One region of the Mesorhizobium sp. M0152 genome, then DNA from elsewhere that is predicted to be linked to it. Evidence: riboswitches for the same ligand, from Rfam matches in the RefSeq annotation. Region 1 holds a riboswitch; the other holds the start of a gene.
What was found. Region 1 has a riboswitch for cobalamin ahead of NKJ26_RS23935 (CbtB domain-containing protein). Riboswitches for the same ligand answer to the same signal wherever they lie in the genome.
Positions count from the first base shown of each region.

Region 1 (15,712 bases):
ATCTTCGTCATCGACCCCAGCTTCAAGCTGCTCGGCGCCATCGATCTCGACCAGATCCTGCGCGCCAGGCGCGCGGTCAAGGTCGGGGAGGTCATGCACGAAACGCGCCACGCCATTCCGGCCACCATGGACCAGGAAGAGGCCGCGCGGGAATTCGAACAATACGATCTCCTGTCGGCCGCCGTCGTCGACGAGAACGAGCGCCTGGTCGGGGTGCTGACCATCGACGACGTCGTCGACGTCATCCAGCAGGAAGCCGAAGAAGATCTGCTGCGCATGGGCGGCGTCGGCGACGAAGAGCTTTCCGACAGCATCTTCTCGACCTCGCGTTCGCGCGTTCCCTGGCTGCTGATCAATCTCCTGACCGCATTCCTGGCGGCGTCGGTGATCGGCCTGTTCGACCGCACGATCGAACATATCGTGGCGCTCGCCGTGCTGATGCCGATCGTGGCCGGCATGGGCGGCAATGCCGGCTCGCAGACCATGACCGTCACCGTGCGGGCGCTGGCGACCAGGGATCTCGACATCTACAATGCCGGCCGCATCATCCGCCGCGAGATGGGCGTCGGCTTCATCAACGGCATCGTCTTCGCCATCCTGATCGGCATCGTCGCGGCGGCCTGGTTCCGCGATCCCAATCTGGGCGGCATCATCGCGGCGGCGATGATCATCAACATGTTCGTCGCGGCACTGGCCGGAATCCTGATCCCGCTGCTGCTCGACCGCTTCAAGGTCGACCCCGCGGTCGCCTCGGCGGTCTTCGTCACCACGGTTACCGATGTCGTCGGCTTTTTTGCTTTCCTCGGCCTTGCAAGCTGGTGGTTCGGCGTCAGGTGAACGGCCTCAATTGACTTTTACGTAAATGCCATGCGAGGTTCATGGAACAGGGATCATTGGCCGATTCCGGCCAGATGGTCCGACCCGGGAACGGGTAGGGCTGCTTGGCCGGCAATCGCGTCGAACTCGGCTATGGGGTCACAATGCGGGAATATTATTCGATCACCGAACTGACCCGCGAATTCGACGTGTCGACGCGGACGCTGCGCTTCTACGAGGACGAGGGACTGGTGCAGCCGGTGCGGCGTGGCCGAACCCGGCTGTTTCGCCCGTCCGACCGCCACCTCATCCGCCAGATCATGCGGGGAAAGCGGCTCGGCTTCTCGATCAACGAGATCCGCGAAATCATCCAGATGTACAAGGAGCCGCCGGGCGAGGTCGGCCAGCTCAAGCTGATGATCAAGCGCATAGAGGAAAAGCGCGAGGATCTCAGGCAAAAGCGCCGCGACCTCGAGGAGACGTTGGCCGAGCTCGACCAGGCGGAAGAATCCTGCGTCGAGCGGTTGGTGGAACTCGGCGTCAACACCTGACGCTGCTCAAATCCAGCGTCGCACTCTTTTGGCGTAATCCCGGTATCTCTTGCCGAACTTCGCCGCCAGCACCTTTTCCTCGCGCTCGATGGCGACCTTCTGCGTGGCGAAGGCGGCGACGAAGGCAAGCGGAAGGAACCAGGCTATCCCCGAGACAAAGCCGACGCCGATCAACAGCAGCGTGTTGGCGAGGTACATCGGATTGCGGGTGATGCCGAAGGGGCCCGTCGTGACGAGGTGATCGGGTACGGCGTTGGGATTGAGCGTCGTCCTGGCCCGGACCATGGTGCGGATGGCGGTGAACCAGAGTGCCGCGACGGCCAGCAGCGCCACCCAGCCGGCGGCGAACAGGATGTCGCCCAGGAGATCGCCGATCCATGGCAGGGGATAGAGCATGCCGAGGACAATGCTGATGGCGATTGCGGCGATATAGATCAGCGGCGGCCACGGTATCACTCCCGGCTTCGGCTGGCTGTCGGTCATTGTGGCCCTCCCTCCGTCATCTTGTCGTCGGTCTGCGCCGTACAGGTGCTGGCAAGATCGCTGAGATGCTGCCGCCACTGCGCGGTCTGGTCGTTGTTGTAGAGCCGATCAAGCGTGGCCTCGCCTTCCAGCGTATCCAGCATACAGCCACAGTAGCTCGAACAGAACTTGCTGTCGCGCGACTGCTCGCACGATATCTGGCAGGTTTTCAGGAAGTTCACCTGCGGGGTTTCGACCTTGGCCGGCATGACTTGCGAGAACAGCCAGACGCTGCCGATCAGCAGCGGCTGGTGGATCAGGTAGAAGGCCAGGCTGTGCCGGCCGATGAAGACCAGGGGATTGGCCCAGCGGCCGGGCGCAAGGCCCGCCAGGCGCGCCCGCAGGCCCGAGGTGGAGGCGAACTTCGCCACCGCGATGCCCGCAAGCACGGCGCCGAACCATGGGAACAGCGGCACGTAGTCGTTGGAGCGCGGATTGATTGTGGAAAGACCGATCCACCACAGGAAGGGGTGGTCCAAAGCCTCGAAACGCAGATAGACGGGCGCCGCGACGACCAGTGCGGCAGCGGCAAGCGTCAGCAGGGCCGGCAGGCGCAGGAACGCCAGGCCGAGCAGGCTGGCGAGCGCGATCTCGTGCAATATGCCGAAAAAGATGAAGCCGTCAGGCGTGGCGATGCGGGTGACGACCGAGATGGCGATCGCGGCGCCGGCGACCATGGCGAACCGCCGCCAGAAGCCGTTCCAGCGGATCTTTCTGCCATGGGCGAGATACAGGCTGACGCCGACCAGGAACAGGAAGGTCGAGGCGATGCAGCGCGCGTAGAGCTTCCACCAGCCGAAGGCGGTGAGGCCGGGATCGGTGTAGCCGAAGAACTCCAGGTCCCAGGTGAAATGATAGCTCGCCATGGCGAGGAGCGCGATGCCGCGCAAGATATCGATGGCGGCGATGCGCTTTGATTGCTCCGGAACGGGTGCGGTCGGCGTTTGGATACTCATGGTCTCGCGATCTGATTCAGCCCCGCTGGAGGATTATCACGGTTGCACCGGACAGAAGAAGGCCGGGCGCGTCGCCACCGCGTCAGGCGCTGCTTTAGGCCAGCGCCGGGAAGCCTTTGGCCGACTTCGCTTTTGCCGGCCGCGCGTCGGTTTCCTCTTATTGGGATGGCAATCGCCACGCCAGATTTGGTCGGTGATTCTGCTTTGAGGAAGCAATGTCCACCCATGTGCGTCATCCGATCTGGCTTCCCGCTCTCAAGGCTGCGGATGCGCGCACCTTCGCCTCGCTCTACGCCGTCGAATCCTTTGCCCGCGCCACGGTGTCGAGCGTCATCCCGATCCAGGCCTACGAAATCCTCCACAACGAGCAGATCGTCTCGATCCTCTACACTGTCGTGGCGCTGCTTGGGCTGTCGGTGACATTGTTCATGCCGATGCTGATCCGCCGCTTTGCCCGGCGCTGGGTCTATACCGCCGGCGCCTGCCTGCTCGCCATCGGCTCGCTGTTCTTCGTTACCCATACGCTTGCCGGACAATTGGCCGGCATGCTTTGCCGCGTCATGGGCGCCAGCGCGCTGTCGATCACGCTCAACCTCTACATCATGGACCACATCCGCAAGACCGACTTCATGCAGGCGGAATCGCTGCGCATGGCGTGGTCGATGTTCGCCTGGACGGGCGGGCCGACGCTTGGCATTTTTCTTTACACACGCTTCGGCATCTATGCCGCGCATGGCGCGGTGGCGGTATTCGCGACGGCCCTGCTGGCGCTGTTCTGGACCTATCGGCTGGGCGACAACCCGTCGATCCGCCCGGGCAAGACGCGCCCGGTCAATCCGCTCGCCAATATCGGCCGCTTCGTCGCGCAACCCAGATTGAGGCTCGCCTGGCTGATCGCCTTCGGCCGTTCCTGCTTCTGGACGACGTTCTTTGTCTATGGGCCGCTGTTCATGGTCATCACCGGCGAGGGCAAGCTGGCCGGCGGCCTGCTGGTTTCGGCCGGTAACGCGCTCTTGTTCATGGCTATCTTCTGGGGCAGAGCGGGCAAGCGCTTCGGCGGTCGGCGGACCATGACTTTTGCCTATTTCGCGATGTCGGCCATGTTGTTGGCGGCAGGCGCGGTCGGCGAGAGCGCACCGCTGCTCACCGGCGCTTTCCTGCTCTGCGGCGCGTTGTTCACCATCGCGCTCGACGCGCTGGGCTCGACCGCCTTCATGCGCTCGGTGCGGTCCTACGAGCGGTCGCAGATGGCTGCGGTCTACCGCACCTATCTCGATTTTTCCGAGCTGACGCCGCCGCTGGTCTATTCAGTGGTGCTGGCGTTCTTCGGGCTGGGCTCGGTGTTCGTCACGCTCGGCCTGCTGGCCGCGGTTTGCGGCTTCGTGACCTGGCGGTATCTGCCGAAGTCGCTGTGAGGATCAGGGCTGGGGTGAAAGCCCTGCGTGGCGCTCGCGCACCCAGTTGTGGAAGCGGTGCAATTCATATTCTTCGGGCATCAGCACGCCCGCTTTGTGGCGCATTGAGCGCCGTCGGCGATCCCCGGCCGGCACGCCGCATTCGCAATAGTTGCCGGCGGAATTTGGTTTGCCGGAGGCGGCGATTCTGCCTATAGTCGCCGATGTCGTCGGTTCCATTTTGGAGCCAAGAGGGAATGCGGTGCGGGCTGACTTGTCGCCCAACGCCGTGGCTGCCCCCGCAACTGTGTGCGGTAGTCCTCTCCATATGCCACTGAAGATTTTTTCTTCGGGAAGGTGGGGAAGGGCGTTGATCCGCGAGCCAGGAGACCTGCCGGCGACAGGAAACTGACTTCTATGCCCTCGGGTGGAGGGCGAAAGGACATGACATGAATACCGCTTCCGTCTCGCTCGGCGCCTCCGTTTCCTCGCAGTCCCGCTTGATGCAGCTCGCTCTCGCTGGATTCCTCGGCCTTTTCGTGATGGGCTTCGTCGGCTTCTCGCATATCGATGCGGTCCACAATGCCGCCCACGATTATCGTCATTCGATGGCGTTTCCCTGCCACTGATAGGGATTTGACATCATGAACCTGTTTCGCAACGTCGTGTTCATCGCGGCGATCGCAGGGCTCGTGGCCGGCGTCGTTCTCGCCTGCATGCAGGCCTATGCCACCGTGCCGCTGATCCTGAAGGCGGAAGTCTACGAACAGGCTGGCGGCGGTCATCACCACGACGATGCCGCGCCGGCTGCAACGGACACCAACGCCATGGGCTCCGCCGCCCCGGCGGGAAATGCAATGAGCACGGCCGCGCCTGCGGAATCTGCTGCTCCGGTCGCGGAAGACGAAGGCTGGGCGCCGGCCGACGGTTTCGAACGTTTCGCCTTCAGCGTGCTTGCCAATATCGTCACCGGCATCGGCTTCGCGCTGATCCTGGTCGCGGTTTCCGAATTCGCCGGCGGCATCGGCAATTGGCGCCGGGGCGTGTTCTGGGGCCTGGCCGGCTTTGCCGTGTTCACGCTGGCGCCGGGCCTAGGCCTGCCGCCGGAACTGCCGGCCATTCCGGCCGCCGACCTCACCCAACGCCAGATCTGGTGGTGGGCAACGGTGGCGGCCACCGCGACCGGCCTTGGCCTGATCGCCTTCCGCAAGTCGCTGCCGCTGGCGATCCTCGCCGTGGCCTTGATGGTGGCGCCGCATATCGTCGGCGCGCCGCAGCCCGACAGCTACGACACGGCGATCCCAGAGGGGTTGCACCACCAGTTTGTGGTGGCGGTGACGGTGACCAATCTGGTGTTCTGGGTGGTGCTCGGCGCCGTCGTCGGCGTGGTGCGCGGCCGCTTTACCGGCACCGCGACCAGCCTGCGCGACAGCTTTGCCTGATCGCGGCAAGCTGACCTTCATTATCGGCGGTGCGCGCTCCGGCAAGAGCGCGCATGCCGAAACGCTCATGACGGCGCTGCCCTCGCCATGGGCCTATATCGCCACCGCGCAAGCCTATGATGACGAGATGCGCGAACGCATCGCGCTGCACCGCTCGCGGCGCGGCGAATGCTGGGCGACGATCGATGCGCCGCTCGATCTCGCAGGCGCACTGGCGGCATTGCCTGATAATCAGCCGGTGCTGGTCGACTGCCTGACGCTGTGGCTGACCAACCATATGCTGGCCGAACATGACCTCGAGCTGGAATGCCGGCGGCTGGCTGATGTGCTGTCGCGGCCGCGCGGGCCATGGTTCGTGGTTTCAAACGAGGTCGGCCAAGGCATCGTGCCGGACAACGCACTGGCGCGCCGCTTTCGCGATGCGGCAGGCCGGCTCAACCAGCAGGTTGCCGCAGTCGCCGATACGGTGCTGCTGATGGTAGCGGGGCTGCCGCTCAAGGTGAAATGAGATGACCGATATCGACGAAAAGGACGAAGAACGCCACCGCGCCAAGATGGCCAAGCGCAAGGCGGTGCAGGATGCCGAGGTGGCGGCCAAGACGATCGAGAAGGGGCTGCTCATCGTCAATACCGGTCCGGGCAAAGGCAAGACGACAGCCGCCTTTGGCCTGGCGCTCAGAATGCTCGGCTATGGCAAGCGCGTCGGCGTCGTCCAGTTCATCAAGGGCAAATGGCATACGGGTGAGAAGGACGCCTTCGCCGCCTTCGGCGACCGCGTCGTCTGGCACGCGATGGGCGAGGGTTTCACCTGGGAGACGCAGGACTTGAAGCGCGACATAGCCGCGGCCGAAGCCGCGTGGAGCAAGGTGCTCGAGCTGATGGCCGATCCGTCGATCAGCCTGCTGGTGCTGGATGAGCTGAATATCGCGCTGCGCTACGATTATCTCGATCTCGACAAGGTGGTTAGCGCGCTCAGGGGCCGTCGCGAGGGGCTACATGTCGTCGTGACTGGCCGCAACGCCAAGCCGGCGCTGGTCGAAGCCGCCGATCTCGTTACCGAGATGGGCGTGACCAAGCATCATTTCTCGGCGGGCGTGAAGGCACAGCAAGGGATTGAGTTTTGAGAGCTGTTGTCCCCTTTTTTGTGGATGAGCATTCAAGTCTGGTCGCCAAACGCTCCCAGGGGGCTCATTTCCTTTCCCTCCGGAGGGGGGGAAAGGTGGCGCTGCGAAGCAGCGACGGATTGGGGGAAGGCGGTTATCGAACGCGCGGTCCGCAGACAGGCAGGGGCAACCCGGCGGGTGCGAGAAACGCGACTGCCGAGCTCGTCGACCCCCACTGCGTCTCGGCTTCGCCGAGCCACCTCTCCCCCGATCGACGGGGGAGAGGAAAGGCGCGAACCTGTTGCAGCCCGGCTCCCTTCCTCCCCTTCGTGAGAGAACTCACGAGGGGGTGAGATCATGCCAGAATGGCGATCGCCGAAACCACGCCGAACAGCGCAATCAACAAATAATCCGCCGTCCGATAGAGTTTCAGCGCCCGTCTTATGTCGGCGCTGTCGGCCTCGCGCCGGCCGCCTTCGCCCATGAAGACGTCCTCGACAAGCACGCCGCCATAGCTGCGCGGCCCGGCGAGTGCGAGACCGAGCGCGCCGGCCATCGCGGCTTCCGGCCAGCCGGCATTGGGCGAGCGGTGTTTCCTGGCGTCGCGCCGCACTGCGTTCCAGGCATTGCGGGGATCTGCGCCCTTGACCAGGAAAGCGGCCAGCACGATCAGCAGGGCCGTCAGCCGCGACGCCGGCAGGTTGACCAGGTCGTCGAAGCGCGCCGCCGCCCGGCCGAAGGCCTCGTGGCGCGGGGTACGGTGGCCGATCATCGAATCGGCGGTGTTGGCCGCCTTGTAGGCGGCGCCGCCGGCCAGTCCGCCGACGCCGATCCAGAAGGCGGGGGCGACGATGCCGTCGGAAAAATTCTCGGCAAGGCTCTCGATCGCCGCGCGGCAGACGCCGGCCCTGTCGAGCGTTTCGGGATCGCGCCCCACGATCCGCGAGACGGCAACGCGGCCCATGGCGAGGCCACCGGTCTCGAGCGCGTCGGCGACGGCCTCGACATGTTCGTGGAGGCTCTTCTGCGACAGAAGCGAGGTTGCAAGAAGAGCGGCAAAGATGAATCCCAGGGGAATGAACCAGAGCAGGATCTGCACGCAGAGGCCAATCGCCGCCGGCACCAGCACGATAACCAGCAGCGTCTGGACACCCCGTTGGCGACGCAGCGCGTCGGAATCGGTGGCGCGGTTGAGCCGGCGGTCGAGAAAGGATATCAGCCTGCCGAACCACGTCACCGGATGACCGATGGCGCGAAACAGCCAGTCCGGGTAGCCCAGGACGAATTCAAAGGCCAATGACAGGAAAGCGATCAGGACTGACATGAAGCTTCTTGATGGGGCGGCGGTGGACCATGGTGGAAGTCTCGGCCGGGCAAGGGCGATGTTCCCCGATGCCCCCCAGCCTTTCGTCGACCTCTCGACCGGTATCAATCCGCACTCCTATCCGCTTTTCGATTTGCCCGCCACCACCCTGTCGCGGCTGCCGGAAACCACGCGGGCGAGTGAACTGACAGAGATCGCGGCCGGCACCTATGGCGCGCCTTCGCCAGCCAACGTCGCGGCGGCACCGGGCACGCAGATCCTGTTGCCGCGCGTGGCATCGCTGGTAAGGCCCGGCAAGGCCTTCGTGCTGGGGCCGACCTATGCCGAACATGCGCGGGCAGCAGCGATCGCCGGGCACGCAGTGACCGAGATCGGCGACTTCGCGGCGCTGGCGCAAGCCGATCTTGCCGTCATCGTCAATCCCAACAACCCGGATGGGCGCGTCATCGAGCGCGACCGGCTGCTGGCGCTGGCCGCTGCAATGCGCGCCAAGGGCGGGCTGCTGGTCGTCGACGAGGCGTTCATGGATGTCGGTCCGCGCCAGCACAGCCTTGCCGGCGATGTCGGCCAGGGCGGCATCGTCGTGCTGCGCTCGTTCGGCAAGTTTTTCGGCCTGGCCGGCTTGCGGCTCGGCTTCGCGCTTTCCGATGGGTCCACGGTCGAACGGCTGGAGACTCAATTCGGACCATGGGCGGTTGCCGGACCGGCGCTGGAATACGGTATTCGCGCGCTTGCCGACATCGGCTGGCAAGACGCGATGCGGGCATCCCTGGCGGATGCATCGGCGCGGCTCGACGGGCTGTTCGGTCGCTTCGGCGTACCTGTCGCGGGCGGCACCACTTTGTTCCGCCATCTCCAACTGCCGAACGCCGCCGGTCTGTTTTCGGCGCTTGGCGAGCGCGGCATCCTGCTTCGGCATTTCGCCGACCGGCCGCATGCGCTGCGCGCCGGCCTGCCGGGGAGTCAGGAGGAATGGCAGCGGCTCGAATCCGCGCTTGCCGAATGGGCGGCGCGGCGCGAGGATCAATCAAGGGGTTGGAAACGATGATCCATGTTTGCTCGCTGGCGAAAATCGAGGAAACGGTGGCCAGGACCGGCGCCGAGCGAATGCTGTCGCTGCTCGCCGCCGGAACGGAAGTGGTCCGGCCGGTCTCGATCGCGAGGCAAAACCACCTGCATCTGGTCATGCACGACATAGCGGCGGCGCAGGACGGAATGACCATGCCGGGCGAGGAACATGTCCGTAACCTGCTCGATTTCGCGCGCCGGTGGGATCGGGCAAGGCCGATGCTCGTGCATTGCTATGCCGGCATCAGCCGCTCGACGGCTTCCGCCTACATCATAGCCGCCGCACTTGCGCCGAACCGCGACGAGGCCGAACTGGCCCGGACCCTGCGCACGCTGTCGCCTTCGGCGACGCCCAATCCCCGGCTGATTGCGGTAGCCGACACGCTGCTCGGTCGCGACGGCCGCATGATCGCGGCAATCGAAGCGATCGGGCGCGGCGCCGACGCTTTCGAGGGCACGCCGTTCGAACTGAAGATCGATAGTTAGTCGCTCGACCCGACTTCAATTCGTCCGCCAGGCGCCAACCATCGTTCGTTCGGGCAGACTGATGCGACCGCTGGCGATTGGCCGAAGTCTTCCCGCCTTCGTCAGAACGGCTCCGCTAATCTAATTTCAGAAGGGCGCGATGTGCCACCTGACGGTCAGAGCATCTGTGGCAGGCAACTATGTTATTTCAGCCATTCGGCGAGCTTCGCCTTGCGCACATCCCGCAGCAGGCTGATGAACCCGTCCGCCTGAAATTCAGCGGTCAGCCGGCCTTTTTCGGCCGTTGCGATGCTTGCGTCGCCGACCACGCCGTTGGGGTTGAGATCGCTGGCGATCCAGGCAAAGGCATGGGTGCCGGTGTGGCGCAGCAGCGAGAATTCCTTCTCGGTCTTGGCGACGTTGGAAACGAAATCGTCGGCCTTGCCCATGTCGACCAAGTCCGGCCGGAAATGCAGCATCAGCGACGTCTCCACATCGCCGCCATGGATGCCGTGACGGTCCTCGAGGTCGGTATACATGCCGGCCGGCCGGCCGAAGCGTTGCCAGCTGGTCTTCACGGCCAGCATCTTTTCGCGCACGCGCAATTCGCGCGTGACGATGCCCATGATCTCCTCGTTGCCGCCATGCGAATTGACGACGATCAGCTTGCGCACGCCGGCGCGCGCGATCGACATGCCAAGCTCGGTCCAGGCTTCGACCAGCGTCGTTGCCGGTAAGGTAAGAGTACCCGGCGCGTGAAGATGCTCGTTCGACTTGCCCACCGCCTGGACCGGCAGGATGCGGATGTCGAGATCGTCGGGCAGGCGCGAAATGACCGTGTCGAGCATGCCGGTCATGATCGAGGTATCGGTCGAGACCGGCAGATGCGGCCCATGCTGCTCGATCGCCGCCACCGGCAGCACGGCGATCGTCGCATCCGGGTCGACCGAGGCGTATTCGGTGGTCCGGTAGTCGCCCCACCACACGCGTCTTTTTGGTTCGTTCATTTCGGGCCTCGACGGAACTGATCTTACGTCAGCGCTGCCCCTCACGGGGAGAGGGGGATCGCCAGCGTTGGAGCGCTTCCTTCTCCCCGTCACTATACGGGGAGAAGGTGCCGGTCCACCCTCCGCAGTTGCTGCGGAGGACGGGCAGGCGGATGAGGGGCAGCACTAACCTTCGTATAAACTTAGCCTATTGCTCTGCCGAGTCGTAGCTCGTCGCTATCCTTCTCACCCAGCCGCGATCACCTCGACCTCGACCTTGAACTCCGGCCGGGCGAAACCGGAGACGATCATAAGCGTCGAGGCCGGCGCCGGGCTGGAAAACAGCCGGTCGCGGACATCCATGTAGGGCCGCAAATGTGCGCGATCGGTGACATAGGCGTTGATGCGAACGATGTCTCGAAGCCCCAGCCCGGCCTCGGCGAGGATCGCGGCGATGTTCTCGAAACAGAGCTCGGCCTGTGGGCCGGCATCCCCGGGTATCTGGTCATCCGCCGTGATGGCGACTTGGCCCGAGCACAGCACCAGCCGCTTGCCGGCAGGCACTTCGATGCCATGGCTGTAGCGGGCAAAGGGCGGCTTGATCGACTTCGGGACGAGAAACTTGAACATGGCAATCTCCGGTTTGGCGCCAGCCTAAGGCTGGATCGGTTGCACCCGCAAGATGCGGTGCATGTCGCCCGGGCGATTGTGGACAGGCGTCCAAAAAATAGGCACGATGCCTCTGGTGCAGCACGACCTTTCCGGCTTCGCAGATGGCTGTGGTGCAGGCGGGCGGTCCCGGCGCCAGAACGCCGGTGGCATGCGTCTTGCTTCTTGAATCTTTGGTGTCGAGCCCGGCGCGTGGCGCGCCGGAGCAAACAAAGGGTGGTGGTGTCGATGTACGGAAAACAGAAGATCTCGGTGGCTGTCGTGGCTCTGCTTGCGGCGAGCACGCTTGGTGCCGCGGCGAATGAAAAAGTCACCTTCGGCACCAACTGGTTGGCCGAGCCGGAGCATGGCGGCTATTACCAGGCCGTGGCGGACCGCACCTACGCCGCCTGCGGCCTCGACGTCACCATCATGCAGGGCGGCCCGCAGGTCAGCGGCCGGCCGTTGCTGCTGGCCGGCAAGATCGATTTCTACATGGGCGGCAATCTGCTGTCGGCCTTCGACGCCGTCCAGCAAGGCATCCCCATGCGCGTGGTGGCTGCCGATTTCCAGAAGGACCCACAGGTCATCATGTCCCATCCGGGCGAGGGGCTCGATAAATGGGAGGACCTGAAGAACGCCGAGCAGTACATTCTGGGCGACGAGGGCGCGCAGACCTTCTTCCAGTGGATGGTCATCGAACTCGGCTTCGACGCCGCCAAGCGCGCGCCTTACACCTACAACACCGCTCCCTTCCTCGCCAACAAGAAGTCGATCCAGCAAGGCTACGTCACGTCGGAACCGTTCGCGGTCAAGAAGGAGGGCGGCTTCGTGCCGAACCAGTTCCTACTGGCCGACTATGGCTGGGACACCTATTCGACCACGATCGAGGTAATGCAGGACACGATCGACAAGAAGCCGGAGGTGGTCCAGTGCTTCGTCGATGGCTCGGCCAAGGGCTGGTACAAATATCTATACGGCGACAACAAGGCCGCCAACGACATGATCAAGAAAGACAATCCCGACATGAGCGACGAGCAGATCGCCTTCTCGATCGAGCAGATGAAAAAGTTTGGCCTTGCCGATTCCGGCGACACCGAAAAGCTTGGCATCGGCGCCATGACCGACGAACGGATCAAGAGCTTTTACGACAAGATGGTCAAGGCCAAGGTCACGCCTGAAGGCATCGACATCAAGAAGGCTTACACGCTGGCGTTCATCAACAAGGGCGTTGGGCTGGACCTGAAGAAATAGGCCGGTCCCGGCATGATGCGGGAAAAAGTGGCGCAAGCGCCTGCAAGTGCGTCGGACGCCGCACCGACATTGCTGGCGCTGCGTGGCGTCGGCAAGGTCTTTTCCAACGGCGTGACGGCGCTGAGCGACGTCGACCTGACGATCCGGGAGGGCGATTTCCTCAGCCTGCTCGGACCGTCCGGCTGCGGCAAGTCGACGGCGCTGCGGCTGATTGCCGGCCTTTCCACGCCGACCTCCGGCGTGCTCGACTGGCGCGGCGGCGCCTCCCTCGACCGCTCGAACATCGGCTTCGTCTTCCAGGAGCCGACGCTGCTGCCCTGGGCCAGCGTCTTCGACAATGTCTGGCTGCCGCTCAGGCTGAAAGGCATCAGCCGGTCCCAGGCGGCGCCGGCGGTGACGCAGATGCTGGCGCGGGTGCACCTGACCGGCTTCGAAGATGCGGTGCCGCGCGAACTGTCGGGCGGCATGAAGATGCGCGTCTCGATCGCGCGGGCCATGGTGACCAAGCCGCGCGTGCTGTTGATGGACGAACCGTTCGCCGCGCTCGACGAGATCACGCGCTTCAAGCTCAACAACGATCTCCTTGAACTGTGGCAGGACGAGCGCTTCACCGTCGTCTTCGTCACCCACAGCGTCTTCGAAAGCGTGTTCCTTTCCAATCGCGTGGTCGTCATGGCGGCGCGGCCGGGCAGGGTGTTCGATGAGCTCGCGATCAAGGCTTCCTATCCGCGCGACGAGGCGTTTCGCACCTCTACCGACTACGCAGCGCTCTGCCGACAGGCCTCCGATGTGCTGATCAATGCCATCAATTCAACAGCAGGCTCGCACCATGACGGCCATTGACGAGCGGTCGCTCAAACTCGACCCCGAGGAAGCGCGCCGTGTGCGCCAGGAGCGGTTTGAGCGGATCGGCCGCTGGCTGCTGCCGATGGCGATCATGATCCTGGCGATCTGGCTGTGGGACCGCATCTGCGTGTGGAACGAGATTCCGCAATACATCCTGCCTCGACCCGGCGTTGTGCTGTGGACGCTCTACAACGATGCCGGCCTGCTGTTCTCGGCGCTGCTGGTGACCTTGCGCATCACCTTCCTCAGCCTGCTCCTTGCTGTTTTTGGCGGGGTCGGGCTGGCGGTGCTGTTCGCGCAGTCGAAATGGGTCGAGATGTCGTTCTTTCCGTTCGCCATCGTGCTGCAGGTGACGCCGATCGTGGCGATCTTTCCGCTGATCAACATCTATGTCGACAACCAGACGACCAAGCTTCTGCTCTGCGCCTGGATCGTCGCTTTCTTTCCGATCCTGTCCAACACCACGCTCGGCCTCAACTCCGTTGACCGCAATTTGCGCGATCTGTTCAAGCTCAATGGCGCGACGCGCTGGCAGCAGTTACGCTATCTGAGATTGCCGGCAGCCATGCCGTATTTCCTCGGCGGATTGAAGATCGCCGGCGGCCTGTCGCTTATCGGCGCCGTGGTGGCCGAATTCGTCGCCGGCACCACCGGCCAGTCGTCGGGGCTCGCCTCGCGCATCATCGAAGCCGGCTACCGGCTCAACGCGCCGCGTCTGTTCGCGGCGCTGTTCCTGATCTCGCTCACCGGCATCCTGATCTTCCTCGTGCTGTCGCTGATTTCACATCTCATTCTGCGGCGCTGGCACGAAAGCGCGCTGAAGCAGGAGCGGTGATGACGCCCTTTTCCGCAGGCAAAAGCTGCCTCTCATCTTTCCCGGCGTTAGCGCCGCCCCTCACCCTTACCCTCTCCCCGTATAGGGACGGGGAGAGGGGGTCGTCAGCGTTGGAGCGCTTCCCTTCTCCCCGTCTCTATACGGGGAGAAGGTGCCGGCAGGCGGATGAGGGGCAGCGATGAGCTCCGAGATTCCGGACTCCGGCCGGTTCGTACTCGGCAACATCCGTGTTCACGCGTCGCTGACGCCCAGCCTGACCGCCATCTTCGATTCCGATGGCTTCGCGCTTGCCGATATCGCAGTCGCCGACGGCAAGATCTCCAGCATCACCGCACATGGCCGATCGGAAGCGCCTGCCGATGCGATCGACCTGGCTGGCCGCATCATCCTGCCGTGCTTCGTCGACTGCCACACCCATATAGACAAGGGCCATATCTGGCCGCGAAAGCCCAATCCCGACGGCACCTTCATGGGTGCGCTGAACGCCACCGGGGCCGACCGCACTGCCCATTGGAGCGCCGAGGACGTGGCGCGGCGCATGGATTTCTCGCTGCGCTCCGCCTACGCGCATGGCACCCGGGCGCTGCGCACCCATCTCGACAGCGTCGCGCCGCAGGAGGAAATCTCCTGGCCGGTATTCGAGACGATGCGCGATCGATGGCGCGGCCGTGTCGAGTTGCAGGGCGCCTGCCTGATCGGCATCGAGGGCGTGCGCGACAAAAAGTGGTTCGACAGGCTGGCAAAACGGGTCGCCGCCGCCAAGGGCGTGCTTGGCGTCGTCACCTATATGGTGCCTGATCTTGAAGAGCTGCTCGACCATGTCTTCGCGCAAGCCATCAAGCACGGCCTCGATCTCGATTTCCATGCCGACGAGACCGACGACGTTTCCGCGATCTCTCTGAAGAAGATTGCCGAGGCGTCGCTCTGGAACGGTTTCGAGGGAAAGATCCTGGTCGGCCACTGCTGCTCGCTGGCGCGCCAGCCGGATCTCAATGTGCTCGACACCTTGGACAAGGTGGCGAAGGCCGGGCTCTCCGTCGTGTCGCTGCCGATGTGCAACCTCTATTTGCAGGACCGGCGCGGCGACGGCACCACGCCACGCTGGCGAGGCGTGACGCTGCTGCACGAGATGAAGGCACGCGGCATTCAGGTCGCCGTCGCTTCCGACAACACGCGCGACCCCTTCTATGCCTATGGCGATCTCGATATGCTCGAGGTCTACCGCATGGCGACGCGCATCCTGCATTTCGATCATCCGGTCGCGGACTGGCCGCAAACGATCACCGCGACGCCGGCGAGCGTGATGCGGCTCGACGGGTTCGGTACGCTTGCCCCCGGCGGCGATGCCGACTTCATCGTCTTCAAGGGCCGGAGCTGGACGGAATTGCTGTCGCGGCCCGAATCGGATCGCATTGTCGTGCGTGGTGGACGCGCGATCGACCGCCAACTGCCCGACTACGCAGAACTCGACGAACTGATGGTGGAATGATGGACGTTTCGGC
Region 1 covers NZ_JAMYTH010000028.1:4,092-19,803, reverse strand. The annotation lists gene mgtE (magnesium transporter) at 1-837, shown strand, start outside; gene NKJ26_RS23955 (MerR family transcriptional regulator) at 981-1,367, shown strand; gene NKJ26_RS23950 (methyltransferase family protein) at 1,374-1,850, opposite strand; gene NKJ26_RS23945 (heparan-alpha-glucosaminide N-acetyltransferase) at 1,847-2,845, opposite strand; gene NKJ26_RS23940 (MFS transporter) at 3,061-4,260, shown strand; cobalamin riboswitch at 4,454-4,652, shown strand; gene NKJ26_RS23935 (CbtB domain-containing protein) at 4,689-4,868, shown strand; gene NKJ26_RS23930 (CbtA family protein) at 4,884-5,681, shown strand; gene cobU (bifunctional adenosylcobinamide kinase/adenosylcobinamide-phosphate guanylyltransferase) at 5,674-6,189, shown strand; gene cobO (cob(I)yrinic acid a,c-diamide adenosyltransferase) at 6,191-6,805, shown strand; gene cbiB (adenosylcobinamide-phosphate synthase CbiB) at 7,140-8,108, opposite strand; gene cobD (threonine-phosphate decarboxylase CobD) at 8,107-9,156, shown strand; gene NKJ26_RS23905 (tyrosine phosphatase family protein) at 9,153-9,662, shown strand; gene NKJ26_RS23900 (creatininase family protein) at 9,845-10,648, opposite strand; gene NKJ26_RS23895 (RidA family protein) at 10,874-11,257, opposite strand; gene NKJ26_RS23890 (ABC transporter substrate-binding protein) at 11,525-12,529, shown strand; gene NKJ26_RS23885 (ABC transporter ATP-binding protein) at 12,542-13,372, shown strand; gene NKJ26_RS23880 (ABC transporter permease) at 13,359-14,210, shown strand; gene NKJ26_RS23875 (cytosine deaminase) at 14,389-15,699, shown strand; gene NKJ26_RS23870 (FAD-binding oxidoreductase) at 15,699-15,712, shown strand, end outside.

Region 2 (15,712 bases), on a different contig from region 1:
CGGCGATTGAAGAGCAAGGCCGGACGCGGCACGATCAAGAAGCTGCGTGGCCGGATAGAGAACGATTAAGCACCGCGAAGGCTGCACTGGGCCGGTGCCTTCCAATTCTGGGTTGCAGGTGGCAAGCTGCGGTTACCCACCACAGCAACGGAGATCGCAGATGGGCATGTTCGATTTCGTCAAGAGCGTCGGCAAGAAACTCGGCATCGGCGGCGACGAGGAAGCCGCACCCACGGCCGACACGCTCAAGAAGGAACTCGATTCACACAAGCTCGGCACCGATGGCGTGCAAGTCGTGGTTCAGGGTGATACGGCGGTGCTAAAGGGCGTGGTCAAGGACCAGTCGATCTTCGAAAAGGCGGTCATCGCCGTAGGCAACACACTGGGCGTCTCCAAGGTGCAGGCCGACGAATTGCAGGTCGCGCCGGACGCCGGCAAGGCGGCAAGCCCGGCTAAGGAGCCGACCTTCTATACCGTGCAGAAGGGCGACAATCTTTGGAAGATCGCCGAGAAGAGCTACGGCAAGGGCCAGGGCGCCAAGAACACGGTGATCTTCGAAGCCAACAAGCCGATGCTGACCCATCCCGACAAGATCTATCCGGGCCAGGTCCTGCGCATTCCCGAACTTGGCTGAAGCGGATCGCACCGAAGCAGCGAAATCAAGGCGCCGCGCATCCGAAAGGACGCGCGGCGTTTTTGATTTTACCGCGGGCGCTTCAACGAAGCGGTGATGTTGCGGCCCTGACCCATGTAGCAATAGCCGCTGTTGCACGCCGTCGCGCGCCCATAGCGCGATCCCACGCCAATATCTCGGTGAGATCGGCGAGCGCTTTCGGGTCGCCGTTTTCCTTTGACGGTGGCATGTTGCGGCCCGAACCATTCGCGAGGTGAGCCAACCCATGCTCGTTCTGCCCAAGGGCGTTCGCCACATGCCGGCCTATCTGTCCCGCACTGCCCAGGAGGGGCTGGTCGAGGACGTGAGAAGCATCGTGCAACAGGCGCCGCTGTTTGTGCCGGCCATGCCGCGCACCGGCAAGGAAATGAGCGTTCGCATGACCAATTGCGGTCCGCTCGGTTGGGTCACCGACAAGGAAAGAGGCTACCGCTATCAGCCGACGCATCCGCTGACCGGACTACCATGGCCGCCTATCCCGGAGAGCCTGCTAGATCTCTGGCGTCAGGTGTCGGGCTACCGGCATCCGCCTGAGGCATGCCTGGTCAATTTCTACACGGCGGACGCAAAAATGGGCCTGCATCAGGATCGCGACGAGACCGATTTCTCAGCCCCCGTCGTCTCTGTCTCGTTGGGTGACGAATGCCTGTTCAGGATCGGCCAGACGACGCGCGAGGGCGGCACCAAGTCGTTCAGGTTGAAAAGCGGCGACGTCGTCGTGCTCGGTGGCGAGGGCCGCCTCTGCTTCCACGGCGTCGACCGCATCTACCCCTCGACCTCGGCGCTGCTGAAGAACGGCGGCAGGATCAATCTGACATTGCGGCGGGTGACGAAGCCGGACGAAGGCTCCGCATAAGCCGATCTTAACGCGCATCCCTTATCAGGGCCGGCAAGGTTTTTGGAAAACACCGCAATGGCACTGGTCAATCAGACTGCCCCCAGCCAATCCGATCTGCGCTTCGGTGCCTTGGTGCTGTGCACCGGAATCCTGATTGGGTTGCGCTACCACCTCGCTTTGTGGACCTTCGACGAGCACGGCTTCTCCGAACTCAGCGACCGCCTGCCCTACTGGGATTTCTCCAACCTGTGGGCCGGTGGACGCATGGCGCTCGACCGTCATGTCGCGTTGCTGTTCGACGTCGACGCCTACCGCGCGACGCTGCGACAGATGTTCTCGCCCGACCTTCCCGATCAAGAATGGAGTTATCCGCCCAGCATCCTGATCTTCGGCATGCCGCTCGCCTTACTGCCAATCTTTTCGGCCTATTTCGTCTGGACGTTCGGTACCATCTTTTGCCTGTGGCTGGCGGTGCGGCCGCTGAAACTGGCCACATTTGCCGAAGCGGCCATCCTTGTGTGCCCGGCCGTGTTCATCAATGCCATCTTCGGCCAGAACGGCGCCTTGACCACCGCGCTTCTCATCGGTGGCTTGGCGGTTGTACCAAGGCGGCCGATCCTGGCCGGGGTGCTGTTCGGGTTGTTGACGGTCAAGCCGCATCTCGGCATTCTGGTTCCGTTCTGCCTGCTGGCGAGCGGCAATTGGCGCGCCATCGCCGCCGCTGTCCTTTCATCGGCTGCGCTGTTCGTCCTGACCGGCGCCATGCTCGGATTTGACGTCTGGCGGCTGTTCTGGACCGAAACCCGTCCCTTGATGACCGCAATACTGGAGGCGCAATATCCCCAGTCTTACCAGTCCAATGCCGCAACCATGTTCTTCCTGGCGCGCGCATGCGGGTCGAACTTGACGGTGGCTTACGCGATGCAGGCTGTCGCGACAATCGCCGCGATCACCGCCGCCATTTGGATCTGGCTGCCCCGGCGGCAAGTCGACCATGGCGAAAGGGTGGTCCTTACCGTCGTGCTGGCGACGGTGGCGACGCCTTACGGCTACAGCTACGACACTGTAGGCCTAGCCATTGCGGTCGCTTATTTGTTCTCGACACGCGCCAATATACCTCGGCTTTTCCTGGCGTTTATTTGGCTCTATCCTGCCATCGCTCATCTGGTGAATGGTGCCGGGCTGGGGATTGGCGTGCTGGTGCCGTTGTCCCTGTCGGCATGGATGCTCGTCGGCATAAGTGCCCGCGAACGTGGGAACGTTGTTTCAGAGGCGCCGGGAAGCCACACACGCTAGTTGCAGCGAGGAATTACCGCAATGGTCCCCCGAGGCTTCTTTTCGGGACGGCGTCCGCCAACGGATAGCGATGCGCGCATCCCGCCCGGCCAACATCTCGAGCAGGGATTTCCGGTGCTGTCGGCGGGACCGACGCCACATCTGCCCACCGAGGATTGGACGTTCACGTTGAAGCACGGGCCGAGACCGGTCAGGAAATGGAACTGGGCCGAGTTCAACGCTTTGCCGCTGACCAGGATGACGCGCGACATCCATTGCGTGACCGCGTGGACCAAAGTTCGATACGGCATGGCAGGGCGTCTGAATGGAAACGGCTGGTTCGGGAGACGTGTCGCCGCCGCTTTTTTCACAATCGCGCGGCACGGGTCGGGATGCGGCGGCGCGGCGTTGTCAGCGCAGCGGTGAAAAGATCGCCGAGACCAACTGGAACGGCAGTGCGCCGTAGGCGGCGACGGTCGCCTCATCGTGCCATTGCCGGAATTGCCGGGAGGGTCTCGCCTCAAGAGTCAAGGCGTGCTTCTCGCCGTCAAGCGTCACCTTGCCGCGAAAGTGCAGCACCCGTTCTCCACCGGACCGGCTGATGGCCATGGCGCGCAGGCGCGCAAAATGGTGATCATCGGCGTTGATCTCCATTTCGATGCGGCGGCGGACCGGTGGAACGCTGATCCTGACCGTGATGTCCAGCATCATGTCTCCTGCCGTCGGCGGGCAGGGCATGGCTTGTGAGAACACCGATAGCGACGCTGCTTCGGCTGGCTCGTTGCGGGCTGGCCTGCCGCGCCAGGCCTTGGCTGGCGGATCCTGCCGCAGCCGGCCGCTCTTTCGCCGCAGCCGCAATTGCTTGGCAAGGCCACGCGACAGCCAGACCAGCCTGCCGAAATCGGTCCGTGGCTTGGCTTGCAGCACTCCCGACCAGCGCGAAAGGCCAGCGTGGTCGGCCATCTCGATGACCGTGACCAACATCGTCTCCGGCACTGGAACACCGATCTCAAGCGCCAGATAGGACAACGCCACCGCTGCCGCGACGGCTAGGCCGCGCCTGGCGACGACGTCAAGGAACACATCCCAGTCGACATCGCCGCCGCGCAGGGCCACCGCGCAGTCCACCAGCCAGTCGCTATGCGTGTGGGCGTCGAGCCCGCCATGCCCGATGGCCAGCGCGATGCGGTCGGCCGGCGACGGTACCAGCACGTCGACGCCGCTGAACTCGGCTGCAACCGCCCGCCGCCAGATCGCCAGGTCGTCTTCGTGGCTTTGCTGCGACCCGTCATAAGCGAGCTGGTGCAGGTCGATGTCGCCAAAATTGCTCTTGAAAAAATTCATCGAGCGTAGCGACGCCAGTCTTGTCCGCAGATATTGCGGGCTGACACCGGTGGCGATCTGCCACTCGCGGTCGCGCAGGACGTCGAAGGCCGTTTGCAGGTCCTGCGGGCGCACCAAGATGTCGATGTCGTGCGCCACCCGGCCACGCTGCGCCGCTGTGTCGAGGGCGATCCGGCTGGCGCCCTTGATCAGCATCACCATGCATCCGGCGTCCGCCATTGCCTTCAGCGCCGGTTCGGCTTCACGCATCGCCATGCGGGATCTGGTCCACAGCATCTTCTGCAGGCCGACGAGACGCGGGTAGGCGGTATGGCCGGCCAATTTCCTGCCGAACCTGTCGGAGACGGCAGCCAGCAGCCGGTGTTCCCGGAAGGAGACGAGATCGATATCGTTCGCGTCAAGCCAGAGCGTGGCGTAACTTGCGGCGGCGTCCTCATTGGCAAGCAGCGCCGCCTTGAGCAACTGGTCGAGTCCACCCGTCGGCCAGGACCAGCCATAGTCCGGAAAGCGGCGGCCGATGCGGCGAATTGGCTTGGCCTTCAACGGGTGCCTGCCTTGTTCTGCGCTCGCCGCTGCATGGCGAGCCTTGCTACCTGGAGGTAGCCGCGGTCGCGTGCCGGATCGCGTCCGTATGACAGGCTGCCTGGCCTTATGCGCCGCAAGGCCAGCACCTCATCCATCATGCCGAGAACGAAGCCTGCCTCCCTGGCGCGGGCGATCCAGTCGATCATCTCGCCACGGCCCCCTGGCGGATCGACCACGGGGCCGATGGCGTCGGCCACGTCACGGCGGATTACCATGGTCGTCCGCGCCCAGCCGGGCAAGGCGGCGGCCTCGGCCGCGTCGGGCCGATCGTCGCGGAAGGTCCGCCAGTGACAGAAAACCGCCGACGTTGCCGGAGCTTCTGCGAAATGCGCCAGCTGCCGCTCAATCTTGTTCGGCAGCCACAGATCGTCCGCATCGAGCGTGGCGATGAACGGCGTCGACAGGGCCGCGATGCCTCGGGTCGTGGCGCTGCCAGGTCCGGCGTTTTCTTGCCGCAGCAGGCGTATTGGCATACCGAGAGCATGGATCATCCCGGCGAGATCATCGGTCGAGCCGTCGTCGACGATGACGATGTCATCGGGCTTCACCGTTTGCGCCATCACCGAGGCCAGTGTCTCGGCAATGGTTGTGGCCGCGTTGAAAGCTGGAATGATGACGCCATAGCCAGGCATGTTACATAAAGCGCCAGTCTGCGAGTTCCTTGAAATCGAAGATACCCTCGACCCTGTGCAAGGAAGGATCGGCCTTGCGCCGTTTCATCGACTTGTGAATGGCACGCATGAATTCCCGCAGTGCCGTATCGGCTTGCTTGGTCATGTTTCCCGGATGACGTCTGTAGTAAAGCGCGACCGTATCGGGCATGACGAATTTGGGGCCGCTTTCGAAGACGCGCAGCAGAAAGTCGGTGTCCTCGGCCTGCTTGAACGCCTCGTCGAAGGCGCCGATGCGCTCGATCAGCTTGCGGCTGAAGATGCCCGCCGACAGGTGGATTCCCCGCACCGTCATGCAATGGCTGTCGGCGGCCGGTTGCAGCGTGTCGTCGTCGATGCCGTCGACCAGCATCATCCGCGAGTAGGTCAGATCGAGGCCGGGATCGCCGGCAAAACAGGCAAGGTCCGCCCTGAAGCGCCCGGCCGGCGAAATATCGTCCGAATCGAGGAAAGACACGAAGTCTGCGTGCCGCGGCAATTGCAGCAGACCGGCGTTGCGCGCCTTTGTCACTCCGCCATTGGTTTGCTGGACAAGACGGATGCAGGGAGCCTCCTCGATCAGCGACCGGATAACCGCGGCCGAGCCGTCGGTGGAACCGTCATCGACGACGATGATGTCGAGATCGGCTGCGTCGCGTTGCCTGAGCAGGGAGCGCAGCGCCGGGCCGACATGATCTTCACGATTGTAGACCGGCATGATCACGCTCAGTTTCATGCTGTGCCCCGCATCATGAAATCCGCGATCGTACCGGCTATCTCCTGCGGCTCTGTCCCCAGCGACAGCCGGTAGCACGGCAGAAGGCGCGTGAGGTCGCTGAAAAAGCGGAAGCCACTTTCGCGCTCGCCCGGCATCTGGGCGATACCGGACGGTGCCAGTGCAATCATGGCTTCCTTTCGCGACAGCGGTATGATCGAACTGGCCCTGCCTCCGCTGATATGTGGCACCACCAGAGCGGTGATGTCCAGATTTGACGGCATCGGCCGGGCCGCTATGTCGCCAATGTGGAACTGATGCTTGCCTTGCCAGTTGAGCGGGCCGTACGACGTCAGCCTCCGGTCCAGTCCCAGGCGACGAAAACCCTCCGGATCCTGTTTGAGCGTGGCGAACAGGGGATAGGCGGTCACTGCCGCAGCCATGCCGATCAGCACATAATCGTCGCCGACACTGTCGAGCCGGTTGAGCAGCCCGGCGACGACCGTTCCCGATTTTCCGGCCCCACCCGAGCCGGCAAGCAGGATGCCCTTGCCGTCGATGCCGAGCGTTCCTGCATGGGCGAGCCGCATGCCGCGGGCCGCATATTCCCAATGCAGAAAGGCCCGCAGCGGCGCACCCGGCTCCCAGGGTGGGAAGGCGTCGGCCGAGGCCATCAATTGCACGCCAACGCCATGTTGCGGATCGTAGAACTGCCAGAAATCCAGATCGTGAAAATAGTTGCCACGCAATCCTGCCTCGGCCAGCCGGCTGGCGAAAGCATGAGGAGTAAAAAACGCCCGGCCCCAACCTGCCGGTGCGGGGACGCCCTCTATTTGTGGATCGGCGACGAAAATGCTGCATTTGCCGGGTCCGGCAACCGGCGCCGGAACGAAAGCCTGTTCGACGGCGCTCGCCAGGACTCCCGCGCCCATACGCACCGTGATCTCCAGCCGGGGCAAATGAACCTTGCGAGTGACGTGATAGTCGCCGGCCGCGCTTTCCGCTGCCGCCAGCACGTGACGCGCATAGTCGGGCAGGGTTTTCAGCGTGATGCTAGACATGGTCGCCCGGCCCCCGTGGTCGCCTGATAACAGCCGTTCAGGTTGCCTGCTTGACCGCCGGCCAGCCGACGGGCTCTTCCACCTCGTGGATGGGGTCGACCAGGATCAGGTCGGCGAGGTCGTCATGGATCTCGACGTGGAGCGGGTCGCCGGCACGGGCCAAGTCGGCGAGCAAGGTCTCGGAAGGCATCTGCGCCGGTGCATCGGCGGCAGGTGCGAGCAAGCCGAACTCGAGGAGTTGCGCAACGAACCGGCCGATCTCGGAGGCGGTCACCTCTCCAACTCGGGTCGCCGCTCCGATCAACTGAACGGGCGGTACGCCGGATGACAGCGCCTCCCAGATCCTGCTGCCGGAATCGGAGAAACCAAAATACTTGCCATTCGAGAGGTCGAGCACCACGGCTTCGCCGTCGAAAGATTCAAAGACGATGTCGCTGCTCGCGACCGTGTAGACGTCGGAATGACCCATCGGTGTTGTCCCGCCCTGCAATTGCCACAGCCAACCCGCCGGCTGGTGCGACTGCTTCCCCTACAACGCCTGTAAACACCGGGTTCTTTCTTGGCAAGGCACGGGCTCGGTTCGGGTGCTCGCCGCTTACGCCTCGATTTCCAGCGCCGACAGCGGCTTCGAGCAGCACGCCAGGATGAAGCCATCGTCGACCTCGTGATCGAGGATGCCGCCATTGTGGCTCATCTCGACAGCGCCGGAGACTTTCTTCACCTTGCAGGTTCCGCACAGGCCGAATTCGCAGGCGGCGGGAATTCGCACGCCCGAGGCGCGCGCCGTCTGCAGCACGGTCTGGCCGGCGACGCAGTCCGCATCGACATCCGAAAGCGTGAACCGGATCGGCGTCACGGCCTCGACAGGGCCGGCAGTACCGTCTTCTGCCGGTGCTGTGAACGGTGCCGGGATTTCCTCCACCATCGGCGCGGCAAAGCTCTCCTGGTGATATTTCGTCATGTCGAAGCCGGCTGCCTCGAGCATGCCGCGTACCGCACGCATGAAGGGGTCGGGACCGCAGCAGAAGATTTCGCGCTCACGGAAATCGGGCGCCAGCAGCGGCAGCCGGATCGCGTCGATCCGGCCCATATGCCCGTACCAGCCCTCGCGGCTAGACCGCTCTTCGATCATGAAGCCGAGTGACAGGCCCGGCATATGCCCGCCGAGCAGTTCGAGCTCCTTGCGAAAGATGATCTCTTCCGCGCGCCGCGCGCAGTTGACGAAGCCGACGTCGGTCCATGGCGCGCAGTCGTTCAACCAGCGCAGCATCGACATCATCGGCGTTACGCCGGAGCCGGCCGAGATGAACAGATATTTGGCCGCCGGGTGGCTGTGCAGCGAAAAGTCTCCGGCCGGCCCATAGGCCTTGACGTGCGAACCGGGCCTCAAATGTTCGAACATCCAGCGTGTGCCGACGCTGCCGGCCTGCGCCTTTACCGTCACCGCGATCGAGAACGGCCGTGACGGTGAAGACGACAGCGTGTAGGTGCGCATCAGCGGCCCATCGGCGGTCGGCAGCTCCAACGTCACGAACTGGCCCGGCTTGTAGCGGAACCAGGTCTGGTTGTCGGAACGGAAGGTGAAGGTCTTCACGTCGGGCGCCTCGTCGCTGACGCCGATCACTTCCAGCACCTGCAGCCGGTCGTTCCAGGGTGCCATCTGGTCGAGATGACGATAGAGGCCAAGGTCCGTCATCGCATTCATCCTCTTGTCCCCTGTGTTCCGTGCATCGCTTGATCCCAAGACGCTGCGTTTTTGCAGCCAAGCGTGTCCGCTTGGCTACAAAAAAAATTGCTCTAGGCGACGCTACGCAGGGCCGGCCTGCCATCGCCGGCCAGGCGCGGGCCGATGAACGACGAATACCATTCGACGAACTGGATGACGCCACCTTCGTGCAGTTCCGAATAGGGACCGGGCTCGTAGGCCGGCGACAGAATGCCGAAGGCGTTTTCCTCGACGATGCGGCGGTCCTGGTCGTTGGTCTCCGTCCAGACATGGGTGAGTTCGGCGAGATCGTAGTCGACGCCTTCGACCGCATCCTTGTGCACCAGCCATTTCGTCGTCACGGCGGTTTCCGTGGCACTGATCGGCAGCACGCGGAAGGTGACGGCGTGGTCGCCGAGGATGTGGTTCCAGGTTGTCGGATAGTGGTAGAGCAGCAAGGAACCGATCCGATCGGTGGCAACGCTGTCTGACAGGTTCTTCTTGACCGCGCGCTTGCCCGTCATCGTGTAGCTGACGGCATCGCGCAGCAGCGGCGCGCGGGTGGCGCGGTATTGCCCGGCCGGATCGATGCGGAACTTGCTCGGCAGGCCGGCCGCCTCGCATTTCGCCCAGTGCGCCAGCATTTCCGGGTCGCTGTCGGCGCCTTGCACGCCGGTCACCGTAGGCGCTTCCGGAAACGTCTTGCAGAGTTCGGGATGGTTGCCGGCGCAGTGGTAGCACTCGCGGTTGTTTTCCCAGACCAGCTTCCAGTTGCCTTTCTCGACGATCGTACTCTCGAAGGCGACTTTTGCTTCGCTGAGCCGGTGCGGCTTGAGATAAGGCTCTATCATCGCCCGCATCGGCGCGAAATCCGCCGGCTCCTTGGCCAGGCAGATGAAGATGTAGCCGGCCACGCTCTCGCAGGCGACCGGCTTCAGGCCGAACTGGCTCTTGTCGAAACCGTCGGCCATCTGGCGGGCGAAAAGCAGGCGCCCATCCAACTCGTAGGTCCACTGATGATAGGGGCAGACCAGCTTGGCGGCCGTGCCTTTGTCGGAGTTGCAGACGCGGCTGCCGCGATGGCGACAGGAATTGTGGAAGGCGTTGATCTTGCCTTGCTGGTCGCGGACAAGGACGACCGGGTAGTCGCCGATCTGCGCGGTGATATAGCTGCCCGGCTTCGGCAGTTCGCAGTCATGGCCGATGAACAGCCAGTCGCGATACCAGATCAGCTCCATGTCGAGCTTGAAGAAATCGGGGTCGGTGTAGAAGGGCTGCTCGAGCGAGAAACCGCCTCTGCGGTTCTCCAGCAGCCTCAGCATGTCGTTGCGCACATCCATGTCCTGTCCTCGCGTTAAGGACTGACTATGGTGGTGATGGAGGAAGGATTGGACGCAGGCCAGGGCGAGCCGGCATGCATCATCCGCCTCTTGACCGCCCACCGCGATCAGTCGAGTCTAGAATCTCGGCTGGTTTCCGGGCTCTGGAGTTGTCCTTGCGGACGATCGCGACACCTTCCCAGGCTTGCACCCAGTGGTCTCCCGTTGCGATTTGAACTCCACCACCGTTGCGGGGGCAGCGCCGGATTCTGACCGGCTTCCCAATTCTCTGCCCCGTCGTCACGAAGCGGCACCTGAGATGGCGCGATCTAATCACGACACGCGTCGTGGCGTCGGCATGAAAACGACATCGCATCCATGCGGCGCGACACGCATAAGCGATAGTTCGATCGAGGATCGGGGCTCTTGAAATCGTCTCATCGCCGCCCCGCCGGGGGTCGGGTTTCGATCTTTGGCAGAAGCAAAAAGGGCTAACGGTTTCGAAAAGTGACTATTAGCAGCGCCTAAAATCGAACCGAACGGTTCGTTTCTGTTGACGGTGCGTGCAGGACAGTGTGAACACTCGGCCTCCGACACAGTTGGTGATGGGAGTGGAGCTTTCATCTAATCATCTGATATTTAACGGGAAAAATCGCAAGTAGAAGGTTTTGGCCCAGTTTCAAGAGGTGGATTCATGGTCCAGTCGGAACAACTTCGTGATTGGCAATGACCAGATGACTTTCCCACATCGGGGCTGTCCGAACGACGCGATTTCCTCCCAAGACACGCCGCTAGACGGACGGGAAAATACTGGAGTACCTAAAATGAAAAAAATTGTCCTCACTGCCGCCGCCCTTCTGGCCATTTCCGGCAGCGCCTTCGCCATTGGTAGCGACCACTATGGTTCGAACGCCCCGGCAGCCACTGCTGTCGACAGCTCGTACACCGCTTCGGTCAAGAAGTCGGAACCGGCTGCTCAGACGCCTGCTCAGGGCAGCGACCGCAACCTCTTCGGCAACAACTAACAACCGATTGCCAGCAGGTGGCCGGCTCGCCCGCCGCCCTGGTGAAACCAAATTCAGGAGACTTGAAATGAAGACGATCATTCTTGCTGCCGCCGCCGTTCTGGCCATCTCCGGCAGCGCCTTCGCCGATGGCGGCAACTATGGCTCGAACGGCGCCAACCAGCCCGCGGTTACTTCGACCGACAGCTCGTATACGGCTTCGACCCAGAAGTCGGCTCCGGCTGAAAAGCAGCCCGTCCAGGGCGCCGATCGTAACCTCTTCGGCAATAACTAACAGCCAATTCCCCGTGGACGGCGGGCTTCCCCCCCGCCCCGGTGGAACTTGAAATTCAGGAGACTTGAAATGAAGAAGATCATCCTCGCTACCGCCGCCGTCCTGGCTATCTCCGGTAGCGCTTTCGCCGGCAGCGACAATTTTGGCTCCAATGGCGCCAACCAGCCTGCCACAACCGCTGTCGACAGCTCGTATACGGCTTCGACCGGCAAGTCGGAGCCGGCCACGCAGGCGCCTGTAACCCAGGGCAGCGACCGCAACCTGTTCGGCAACAACTAACATCTGACCGCAAGGCGGCGGCTTGCCGCCGCCTTGGATTAGCGAATACGGAGTATCAAAAAATGAAAAAGATTGTTCTCACTGCCGCCGCTCTTCTGATTGCCGCCGGCAGCGCCTATGCCCGCAACGACAACGTTGGCGGCACCGACATCAACAAGCAGGCGACCGTCAACGTCGACACCTCGCACACGGGCTCGATCCGCAAGAGCGAGTCGCCCGTCTACAAGCTGCTCAATTCGGCGGGCGACGTACCGAAGTCCGCCCCTCAGGGCAGCGACCGGAATCTCTTCGGCCGCTAACAGCCGAAGCTGATTTCCAAAAAAAAGCGGCGGGCCTGGGCTCGCCGCTTTTTCGTTATCGGGACGTGGTTCCGTCTCAGGCCGCTTTCGCTTCCGCTTCATGAAGCGCGAAGGACCGCCCCTCGGTGTCGAATATATGCAGGTCCTCGCCATTGGCGCTCAGCCGCAATGTCGAGCCGCGCTTGACCTCGACATTGCCAGGCAGCTTGGTCACCAAGGGCAGATCGGCGCGGCCGATATCGATGTAAACGAGCTGAACCTCGCCGAGCTGTTCGACATAGTCGACCGTCCCTTCGAACAGATAATCGCCACCGCTGGCGATGATCAGATCCTCCGGCCGTACGCCGAAGCTTACCGCCGTCCCCTTTGCCGAAGCAGGCGTCGAGATCGGCACGGTTGCCTTGCGACCGCCGACATGGCTGACGATTGTCGCGTTTCCGGTCCTTTCGATGGTCGCCGGCAGGATGTTCATGGCCGGTGAGCCGATGAACTGGGCGACAAAAAGATTGCCTGGCTTCTTGTACAGATCCATCGGCGTGCCGACCTGTTCGATATGGCCGTCCTTGAGCACCACGATGCGGTCGGCCAGCGTCATCGCCTCGACCTGGTCGTGTGTGACGTAGATCATCGTCGTGTTGGGCATCGATTCCTTGAGCTTGGCGATCTCGATACGCGTGGCGACGCGCAGTGCCGCATCGAGGTTCGACAGCGGCTCGTCGAACAGGAATACTTTCGGATTGCGCACGATGGCGCGGCCAATGGCAACGCGCTGGCGCTGGCCGCCCGACATCGCCTTGGGCAGGCGGTCGAGATATTTGGTCAGCTGCAGGATTTCCGCCGCCTGGCGCACGCGCCGGTCGATCTCGGCCTTGCTCTCCTTGCCGATCTTCATCGAGAACGCCATGTTGTCGTAGACGGTCATGTGCGGGTAGAGCGCATAGGACTGGAACACCATGGCAATGCCCCGCTTCGAAGGCGGCACGTCGTTCACCACCTCGCCGTCGATCCTGAGTTCGCCGGAGGTGATCTCCTCGAGCCCGGCGATCGAGCGCAGCAATGTCGACTTGCCGCAGCCCGACGGGCCGACGAAGACGATGAACTCGCCAGATTTGATATCGAGGTCGATGCCGTGGAGAATGTTGAGATTGCCGTAGGACTTCTTCACTTGTCTTAGCGTGACATCGGCCATGATTTCCCTCCGAGTGATTTCCTCAAAAATTCAGTCGATACGCCCGAACCAGGCGCCGTAGCCGCCGAGGCGGACGGAACCGCCGCCGGACTGTCCCGGGAATCCATGCCCGGACAAAGGTTGCAGCGATCGGCCGCCAAGGTCAACCTCGGCCGGCCTCGCGCCAAGGTTGAAGACGCAGACGACCTGTTCATTGCCCGCCTGGCGGGTGAAGGCAACTGTATCGCCCTCGCTTTCGAAGAAGGTGATATCGCCCTTGGCCAGCGCTGGATGGGCGCGCCGGAAGGTCAGGAAGCGCCGGTAATGTTCCAGCAGCGACGCTTCATCGCCCTGCTGGACATTGACCGCTTGCGACAGATGCTTGGCAGGCACCGGTAGCCAGGGCTTTGCCGAGGAGAAGCCGCCATTCGTGGCGCTGCCATCCCACACCATCGGCGTGCGGCAGCCGTCGCGGCCCTTGAATTCCGGCCAGAAGCGGATGCCATAGGGGTCCTGCAGATCCTCGAAGCGAAGGTCGGCTTCGCCGAGCCCGAGTTCTTCGCCCTGATAGATGCAGACCGAGCCGCGCAGCGACATCAGCAGCGCCGAGATGACCTTGAGATAGGCGGCCGGGTCGGCCTCGTTAGCGGCCCAGCGCGAAGCCGGGCGCATCACGTCATGGTTGGAAAAGGCCCAGCAAGACCAGCCGTCGCTGGCCGCCTTGCCGAACGCCTCCAGCACCGAGCGGACCTTGGCCGCGCTGATCTTTTCCGGCGCCAGGAAGTCGAAGGCATAGCACATGTGGACCCGCTTGCCGCCGGCGGTGTAGGCGGCCACCACGTCCAGCCCGCGTTGCGAATCGCCGACCTCGCCGACCGCCGCCGTCGCCGGATACTCGTCGAGCAGGGCGCGAAACCGTTCGAGGAAGCCGAGGTTTTCCGGACGGCTCTTGTCGTAGATGTGGTCCTGGTAATTGTAGGGATTGACCGCGGGTGCGGTCTGGTCGTTGCGTTCCTCGGGCGGCAGCGGCGGGTTGTTTTCCAACCCCTGGCTGTGGAAGTAGAAATTGATGGTGTCGAGCCGGAAGCCATCGACGCCGCGCTCCAGCCAGAAGCGGGTGACGTCGAGCAGCGCGTCCTGGACCTCGCGGTTGTGGAAGTTGAGGTCCGGCTGCTCGGCAAGGAAATTGTGCAGATAATATTGCTGGCGGCTGGTGTCCCATTGCCACGCCGATCCGCCGAAGATCGACAGCCAGTTGTTGGGCGGCGTACCGTCCGGCCGGGCGTCCGCCCAGACATACCAGTCGGCTTTCGGATTGGTGCGGTTCGACCGGCTTTCCTTGAACCACGGATGAATGTCGGCGGTGTGCGACAGCACCTCGTCGATCATCACCTTGAGGCCCAGCCTGTGCGCTTCCGCCGTCAGCGCATCGAAGTCGGCAAGCGTGCCGAACATCGGATCGACATCGCAATAGTCCGAGACGTCGTAGCCGAAATCCTTCATCGGCGACTTGAAGAACGGCGAAATCCAGATGGCGTCCGCGCCGAGCGCGGCGATGTAGGGCAATCGCCCGATAATGCCCTTGAGGTCGCCGATGCCATCGCCGTTCGAATCCTGATAGCTGCGCGGGTAGATTTGGTAGATCACCGCACCTCGCCACCAGTCGCGGTCGACGGCGAGATCGGGCTTCGAACTGGCCTTCAAAGCGGATTGCATTGTCTCAGCCTCCTTTCACCGAGCCGGCAAGCAGCCCGCGAACGAAATAGCGCTGCAGCGAGAAGAACACGAGCAGCGGCACGATGATGGTCACGAAGGCCGATGTCGTCAGGATCTCCCAATCGCCGCCGCGTGAGCCAAGCAACGCATTGAGCTTGGCGGTCAGTACGATCTGGTCTGCTTCCGTACCCAGGAAAACCATCGCCACCAGCAGATCGTTCCATACCCACAGGAACTGGAAGATGGCGAAGGAGGCCAGCACCGGGAACGACAGCGGCAGCACGATCTTGACGAAGATCTCGAAATCGCTGGCGCCATCAATGCGCGCCGATTCCATGATCTCTCGCGGCAGCCCGGCAATGTAGCTTCTGAGCAGGTAGATGGCGAAGGGCAGGCCGAAACCGGTATGCGCCAGCCATATGCCGAGATAGGTTTTCGACGGCATGCCGAAGAAGGCGCCGACGCCGTTGTAGAGTTTCAATAGCGGGATCAGCGACATCTGCAATGGCACCACCAGCAGGCCGATGATGACCGCAATCAGCAGCGCGCGGCCGGGAAAGCGCATCCAGGCCAGCGCATAGGCGGCAAAGGCCGCGATCAGGATCGGGATGACCGTCGCCGGTATGGTGACGGTCAGCGAATTCATGAACGAGCGGCCGATGCCTTCGGAAAACAGCACCGTGCGGTAGTTGTCGGTGGTGAATTTCGGTGGTGCCGACGAGGCATAGTAGACACGCTGGCCGCGATCGCCTTCGAATGCCTTGGGCGATTGCATGACGAAGCTGC
Region 2 covers NZ_JAMYTH010000030.1:26,275-41,986, reverse strand. The annotation lists gene arfB (alternative ribosome rescue aminoacyl-tRNA hydrolase ArfB) at 1-69, shown strand, start outside; gene lysM (peptidoglycan-binding protein LysM) at 161-634, shown strand; gene NKJ26_RS24830 (alpha-ketoglutarate-dependent dioxygenase AlkB family protein) at 900-1,529, shown strand; gene NKJ26_RS24825 (glycosyltransferase family 87 protein) at 1,587-2,807, shown strand; partial or broken gene NKJ26_RS24820 (molybdopterin-binding protein) at 2,829-3,108, shown strand; gene NKJ26_RS24815 (nucleotidyltransferase family protein) at 3,198-4,673, opposite strand; gene NKJ26_RS24810 (glycosyltransferase family 2 protein) at 4,670-5,347, opposite strand; gene NKJ26_RS24805 (glycosyltransferase family 2 protein) at 5,349-6,101, opposite strand; gene NKJ26_RS24800 (serine kinase) at 6,098-7,141, opposite strand; gene NKJ26_RS24795 (PqqD family peptide modification chaperone) at 7,179-7,610, opposite strand; gene NKJ26_RS24790 (FAD-binding oxidoreductase) at 7,737-8,837, opposite strand; gene NKJ26_RS24785 (aromatic ring-hydroxylating oxygenase subunit alpha) at 8,939-10,186, opposite strand; cobalamin riboswitch at 10,297-10,499, opposite strand; gene NKJ26_RS24780 (DUF680 domain-containing protein) at 10,990-11,190, shown strand; gene NKJ26_RS24775 (DUF680 domain-containing protein) at 11,258-11,464, shown strand; gene NKJ26_RS24770 (DUF680 domain-containing protein) at 11,534-11,743, shown strand; gene NKJ26_RS24765 (DUF680 domain-containing protein) at 11,806-12,042, shown strand; gene NKJ26_RS24760 (ABC transporter ATP-binding protein) at 12,119-13,231, opposite strand; gene bglA (beta-galactosidase BglA) at 13,262-14,926, opposite strand; gene NKJ26_RS24750 (carbohydrate ABC transporter permease) at 14,931-15,712, opposite strand, start outside.
Region 2: linked by a shared signal. The riboswitch ahead of NKJ26_RS24785 (aromatic ring-hydroxylating oxygenase subunit alpha) and the one ahead of NKJ26_RS23935 (CbtB domain-containing protein) in region 1 are both predicted to bind cobalamin.